DNA from 2 places in the Paenarthrobacter sp. PAE-2 genome. Region 2 is predicted to be linked to the other one. Evidence: riboswitches for the same ligand, from Rfam matches in the RefSeq annotation. Region 2 holds a riboswitch; the other holds the start of a gene.

What was found. Region 2 has a riboswitch for S-adenosylmethionine ahead of OCL88_RS08025 (aminotransferase class V-fold PLP-dependent enzyme). Riboswitches for the same ligand answer to the same signal wherever they lie in the genome.
Region 1: linked by a shared signal. The riboswitch ahead of OCL88_RS14110 (DUF1737 domain-containing protein) and the one ahead of OCL88_RS08025 (aminotransferase class V-fold PLP-dependent enzyme) in region 2 are both predicted to bind S-adenosylmethionine.

The regions. Positions count from the first base shown of each region.
Region 1 is NZ_JAPDNV010000022.1:50,043-53,553, forward strand. It holds gene OCL88_RS14100 (O-succinylhomoserine sulfhydrylase) at 1-920, opposite strand, end outside; gene OCL88_RS14105 (rhodanese-like domain-containing protein) at 924-1,334, opposite strand; gene OCL88_RS14110 (DUF1737 domain-containing protein) at 1,331-1,597, opposite strand; SAM riboswitch class IV at 1,610-1,723, opposite strand; gene OCL88_RS14115 (NtaA/DmoA family FMN-dependent monooxygenase) at 1,890-3,218, shown strand; gene OCL88_RS14120 (aromatic amino acid ammonia-lyase) at 3,221-3,511, shown strand, end outside.
Region 2 is NZ_JAPDNV010000009.1:110,515-114,025, forward strand. It holds gene OCL88_RS08015 (ribosome small subunit-dependent GTPase A) at 1-419, shown strand, start outside; gene hisN (histidinol-phosphatase) at 475-1,287, shown strand; SAM riboswitch class IV at 1,468-1,581, shown strand; gene OCL88_RS08025 (aminotransferase class V-fold PLP-dependent enzyme) at 1,613-3,022, shown strand; gene OCL88_RS08030 (class I SAM-dependent methyltransferase) at 3,141-3,511, shown strand, end outside.

The DNA of each region.
Region 1 (3,511 bases), on a different contig from region 2:
ATCTGTTTGGCGGCCAGCTCATACTGCGGGTGGGACGTGAGCAAGGGGTATTTGACCCAGTTGATCGCGGGCTGGTCTTCCAGCCATTCGGCAATCTTCAGCGCAGAGGCGGAACTGTGGTTCACCCGCAGGCCCATGGTCTCCAGGCCCTTGGTAAGCACCCACGCGTTGAACGCGGACAATGACGGCCCGGTGTGCCGCATGAGCTGCTTGACCGGGCCATCGATGAATTCCTTGGTGCCGAGGATCGCGCCGCCCAGCACCCGGCCTTGGCCGTCGATGTGTTTGGTGCCCGAGTACACAATGACGTCGGCGCCGAGCTCGCCGCAGCGCTGGAGCAGGGGAGTGGCAAAGACGTTGTCCACCACCACTGTTGCCCCGGCGGCGTGCGCGAGTTCGCTGACGGCTGCGATGTCCACGATCTCCTGCATCGGGTTGGAGGGGGACTCGAAGAACACCGCGGTGGTGGGCTCGGAGAGGGCAGCGCGCCACTGGTCAAGGTCGGGGCCGTCCACGAACACGGTCTCCACGCCCCACCGAGGCAGGATCTCGTTGAGGATCACAAAGCAGGAACCAAAGAGCGAACGGGCGGCAACCACCCGGTCGCCGGCGCCCAGCAAGGCACCAAGGGCGGTGAAGACTGCGGACATGCCCGACGCCGTCGCGAAGCAGGCTTCGGTGCCTTCAAGGAGACGCAGCCGCTCCTGGAAGGTGGCAACGGAGGGGTTGCCGTAGCGCGAGTAGACGAAGCGTTCGTCTTCCCCGGTGAAGGCGCGCTCGGCAGCTGCCGCCGACTCGTAGACGAAGCCGGAGTTGAGGAAGACGGGCTCCGCCGTTTCCTGAAAATTGGTACGGTCGAGGCCACCGCGAACGGCTTGGGTGTCTGCATTCCAGCCGGCGGCGTCAGGGTTGAATGTCACTTCTTATTCGTTTCCAAGGTTGGTTGGCAGGCCGCGGTTTTTCCAGCCGTTGACGGTTCGTTCGCCGTAACGGTCCGGTTCACCTTCGAAGCCTTCGAGGACGTTGTAGGCGGTGAAACCTGCCCGGGTTGCGGCGATGGCCGCAGCAATGGAGCGCTGTCCGGACCGGCAGAGGAACACGAGCTCAACGCCGTCTCCCTCGGGTGCCTGTTGCTGCAAGTCCTCGATGAAGCGGGAGTTCGGGACGCCGCCTGCAAGGTTCCACTGGATGAACAGGGGATCGTTTTCCGTGGCCTTGGTGTCGGGGATGCCGATGTGGGCCCATTCGCCCTCGGTGCGGACGTCCACCAGGATGGCACCGTCCTGCAGCTTCGCCCAGGCATCCTGCGGGGTCAGGTCTCCGGCGTAGCTCATGCGTGGCCCTCGAATGCTGCCTCGTCCTCGTAGTTCTCCAGCTCATCCACGGCATTGGCCACGGCGGCATCCGCGCTGGCGACGGCTGCAGGCAATACCACTGCTTGGGCCACAATGACGTCCGTGCCGTTGTAGGTGGCCGACGGGCTGCCATGCAGGACATAGCCTTCAGCGAGGGCGTTGCTGATCCGTTCGCAGAAGTCCCGGGTGTCCGGGCCCGTGATCAATCGGTAGGAAAGTCTCTCTTCGGTGGGTTCAGGCATTAATGTGCTCCTCAGTCACGCTTGCAGTTCGAAGTGTCGAATACGCCGAGTAGTCACCTGAGGCACCCCGCCGCGGGAGAGGGTTGCCGACCAGCAAGTCAGGGCTTGGCACTGGTGCTCATTACTCAAGAAAAAAATATCACCCGCGGCCGCCGCGATGCATGTGGCGGGTGTCCCGCCGTCGTCATGTTGCGTAACCGGACCAGCCGCCGGGACTGGCCCATTTACGGCGTCACGGGAGCATAATTGACGCAATACGACCCCCTGTAACTTCGCATGAAATCAGGTCGCGGTGAGCGGACAGAGCAGTTCTACACTCAAGCCCATGCTGCATTTCGGATGGTTCGTGGGCCATGGATTCGGTGTCCAGGGCTGGGGGACTCCCGGCTACAGCCTTGGCTACGACTGGAAGAAGCCTGCGCTCTACCAGGAGGCCGTCAGGGCCTTTGAACGGTCGGGCCTGGACCTGTTCATCATCGAAGATTCACTCACCGTCCCGGACACGTACGGCGGCACGGCGGAAGTGTCGCTTGCGCACGCGTCCTTCGCTCCCAAGCACGATCCCCTCGCACTGGTGCCGTACCTGCTGTCCGTGACCGAACACCTCGGCATTGTGCCCACCATCAGCGCGTCCTTCTACCCGCCTTTCACCGCGGCCAGGCTCCTTGCCACCCTGCAGCATTTCTCCGAGGGCCAACTCGGCTGGAACGTGGTGACCTCCGGCAGCGACCTCGCCGCGCAGAATTACGGACTGGACCAGCAGATCGAGCACGACCTGCGTTACGAGAAAGCGGAGGAATTCGTCGACGTCGTCCGGCGGCTTTGGCGGAGCTGGGAACCGGACGCCGTGCTGGAGGACGCGGAGGCAGGCCGGTTTGCGGACCACACCAAAGTCCATCCCATCAACCACGACGGACAGTTTTTCAAGGTTCGGGGTCCGCTGAATACGGCACCCCTTCCCGAGGAACCCGTACTGGTGCAGGCCGGTGCTTCGCCCCGGGGCAAGGCGTTCGCGGGTGGCCACGCCGACGTCGCCATCGCCCTGGCCCGCGGCGTCGACGGGATGAAGGCCTACCGCGATTCCATCCGTGCCGAAGCCGCACATGCCGGGCGGATTCCCGACGACGTCAAGGTTCTTTTTGTCCTCAAGCCCACCGTGGTGGGGTCTGCTGCGGAGGGGGAGGAACTGCGGTCACGGCGCAGGGAGCTGACCCAGCGCGACATCGACAGCCAGCTCAACTCGATCTCCTACCTTTCGGTGATCGACTTCAAACAATTCGACCTCGATCAGCCCCTCCCCGAGCTGAGCACCAACAGCAACCAAGGAACGCTGGAACACTTCGCCAAAGCGGCTCCTCCCGGGTCCACGCTGCGGCAGATCCTGCAGGCCCGCAGCGGCGGCGCAGGTGATTCGATCATCGGGACCGCCGGAGAGATCGCCGACTACCTCGAGGAGACGGGCGAGGCCGTGGGCGGAGACGGCTTCCTGTTTTCCGGGTTCGTCGATCCGGTGACGGTGCATGGGGTCCTGGACAAGCTGACTCCCGAACTTCGTCGCCGCGGCCTCCTGAGGAAGAGCTACGGCAACGGCGGTTTCCGGCAGAATCTCCTGGATTTCTAACAATGTCCCCGGAGTCGAAGGTGCTGCTGATAGGGACGGCGCCCGTGCATGCCGAAAGCATCGCGATGGCGGCGGCGGACGACTCCTGCCACGTGAAACTCAACCACGATGCCCTGACGTTGATCGGCCGTTCACGGGAAGTCGTGGAGCAAGTGGCGGCCTCCGGCGAGCGGGTTTACGGCCTCAACACCCTCCTGGGATCCGGCCGCGATACCGCTGTTGAGGACGGCTCCATCCTCGCCTACCAAGTGCAGGTGGTCAGGTACCACAACAGCGGGGTGGGACCCTATCTG
Region 2 (3,511 bases):
GCGTCGGCAAATCCACCATGGTCAATGCGCTGACGGGCGCGGAACGGGCAACCGGCGGAGTCAACGCCGTGACGGGCCGCGGCCGGCATACTTCATCGTCCGCACTGGCCCTCAAGCTGGCCGACGCTCCTTCGGGCAGCTGGATCATCGATACTCCCGGTATCCGTTCCTTCGGATTGGCCCACGTCGACCCGGATCGGATCCTGCACTCCTTCCCGGACCTCGAGCCCGGCACCGAAGACTGCGAACGGGGCTGCAAACACGACGCCAACGCCGTCAACTGCGGACTGGACGCCTGGGTCAACGAAGGACACGCCGGACCTTCCGGCGCCGCACGGCTGGCGTCCCTGCGCCGGCTCCTCGGAGCGGACCCGCGCCTGGAGGCGAAGGAAACCAAGGAACTCGGCACCGTCAACTGAGACGGGAAAGCACCACTTCCCGGGTGCAGGGATTGTTTCGCGATAGTTTGGTGGCATGACCCAACCCGTTTCCAGTTACAACGATGACCTGCGGCTGGCCCACGTCCTGGCCGATTCGGTGGACGCCCAGACCATGGACCGGTTCAAGGCCCTGGACCTGCAGATCGAAACCAAACCCGACCTGACGCCGGTCACCGATGCGGACAAGGCAGCCGAGGAAGCCATCCGCGGCCAGCTCTCGCGTTCGCGTCCCCGCGACGCCGTGCTGGGCGAAGAGTTCGGCAGCAGCGGCCATGGATCGCGGCGCTGGATTATCGACCCCATCGACGGGACGAAGAACTTTGTTCGAGGGGTGCCGGTGTGGGCAACCTTGATCGCCCTCGTTGACGAGGACGAGCCCGTGGTGGGTGTGGTCAGCGCGCCGGCACTCGGCAAACGCTGGTGGGCCGCCAAGGGCATGGGAGCCTACACAGGGCGGTCCCTCGCGTCGGCCACCCGTTTGAAAGTCTCCAATGTCTCTTCGCTGGCGGACGCGTCACTGTCCTTCTCGAGCCTTTCGGGATGGAAGGAGCGCGGAAACCTGGACGAATTCCTTTCGCTCACTGACGACGTCTGGCGGACCCGCGCCTTCGGGGATTTCTGGTCCTACTGCCTGGTGGCCGAAGGTGCCGTAGACATCGCCTGCGAACCGGAACTAAACCTTTATGATATGGCTGCCTTAGTGCCGATCGTCACGGAGGCCGGCGGCAGGTTCACCTCGCTTGAGGGCGAAGACGGCCCCTTCGGAGGCAACGCGCTGGCCACTAATTCCATCCTCCACTCAGAGGTCCTGAAGCGCCTCAACCCGGAGATCGACGATCTCCTTTAGCGCGCCCGGCAACAGCCGAACCGTATTGCTGCGAATAATCGACGGCGACAAACCCACTTCAGGGTGCCAACGCCGTCGATTATTCGACCAAAACGGGATTCGGCTCTCTCCGTAACAAACCGCTTAACAAACTTCTTCCGCTTTGAATCGTCCACGGAAGGTGCCCTAGTCTCTTCTACAGGTCACGAGTGCCAGCGCTAAACCCCGGTTTGCTGGCCGGCAACCCTCCATTCGCGGTGGGGTGCCCCGGGTGACGACCAGGCCGGTCCGGAACGGATACGGCAAGCGCGGATCCCTTGGAGGGGTCCTTCTTGAGTGAGGTCCCATGAGCACTGTTACGTTCGATTCCACCGTCCTGCCCGCTTTCGGAGATGACCACGCGGCACACGAAGCCCTCGCAGCGCGACCGCTGGCCGCCGTCACAGGAGCAGAGCTGCAGGCTCCCCTGATCCAAGGGGGCCACGTCAGGTACGCAAACCTTGACTACGGCGCATCGGCCCCGGCCCTGACCATCGTCTCTGCCTACCTGAACGAGATTCTGCCCTACTACGCCAGCGTGCACCGTGGCGCCGGTTACGCGTCCCAAATCAGCACATCCGTCTATGAAAACTCGCGGAACATCGTGCGGAACTTCGTTGGCGGCCGGCCGGATGATTCAGTCATCTTCACCCGCAACACCACCGATTCGCTGAACCTCCTCGCCGGATGCCTCCCCCAGCTTGACGGCGCACCGGCCGGTGAAGTCCTGTACCTCGACATTGAGCACCACGCCAACCTGCTTCCCTGGCAGGGTGTACCGCACCGCAGCGTCATCGCCTCCCCTACGTTGTCAGCCACCATCGCCAACCTGCGCGATGAGTTGAGCCAGGGCGGAATATCCCTGCTCGCTGTGACCGGCGCTTCCAACGTCACCGGCGAAATCCTGCCGATCGCAGAGCTCGCAGCGTTGGCGCATGAGTTCGACGCGCGGATCGTCGTCGATGCAGCCCAGCTCGCCCCGCACCGGCGCATCAATATTTCCGAGAGCGACGTGGACTACGTCGTCTTCTCGGGGCACAAGCTCTACGCGCCCTTCGGCGCAGGCGTCGTGGTCGGCCGTCCCGACTGGCTCGACGCCGGAACCCCCCACCTTGCCGGAGGCGGCGCCGTTCGTGAAGCGCGCCTGGATTCGGTGAGCTGGGCAACTGGCCCTGCCCGGCACGAGGGCGGCTCCCCCAACGTCCTGGGGGCAGCCACCTTGGCGCGGGCTACCCAGGTGCTGGCCGGGTTGGACCAACAGGACTGGCACAACCACGAGGTGGCAATCCGATCCTTCCTGGTTGAGGGCTTGGAATCCATTGAAGGGGTCACCGTCCACCGGATCTTCAGTGATTCCAGCGACACCATCGGCGTCGTCAACTTCTCCGTTGAAGGCTTCGACGCGGGACTGGTGGCCGCCTACCTGGCCGCCGAGCACGGCGTGGGCCTGCGCGATGGCCGTTTCTGCGCCCACCCGCTCCTGAAGCGCCTCGGCTTGCCGTCAGGTTCACTGCGCGCCAGCTTCGGCGTCGGCTCCCGGCTTGAGGACGCTGCCCGGCTGCTGGCCGGCATCCGGCAACTGAAGACCACCGGACTTGGCTGGGATTACGTCGTGGACGAGGGCCGTTGGGTCCCCGCAAACGATCACCGCAGCTACCCGGAGTGGGCGCCCAATACGCCCGGAACCGCCGGGGCCGCTCCCTGCACCGTGGACTAGGAGCCGTCCCGGCCTTGGCGCCACGTTGCTGCGGTAGATTCTTTGGGTATCCCTGACTACTGCCGCTGAAGGAGTCCCCTGCGTGTCCACGCGTTCAAGCAACGAATCCGGAGGATCACTGCCCTCCGGCCTCCCGGTTTCTTCCGGAAGTGCCGGACGCGCCGGCGGCCCAAAGCTGCAGGCGCACCGACGTCGGGAGCTGGGGCAGAGCTTCCAGGACGGCGGCGAACATTATGATCGGGTCCGCCCCGGGTACCCGGCGGATTCCGTCGATTGGCTGCTGCCCCCGAATGCGCGGACCGCGGCCGATATTGGCGCAGGGACAGGCAAATTCACAACACTGCTGCTCGACCGGGGCCTACAGGTCAGCGCCGTCGACCCTTCCGCCGACATGCTGGACCAACTGCGGAAGAACTGCCCGCAGGCGCACGCCGTTGAAGGTACTGCCGAAGTGACGGGACTGGCGGACTCAGCTTTCGACGTCGTCAG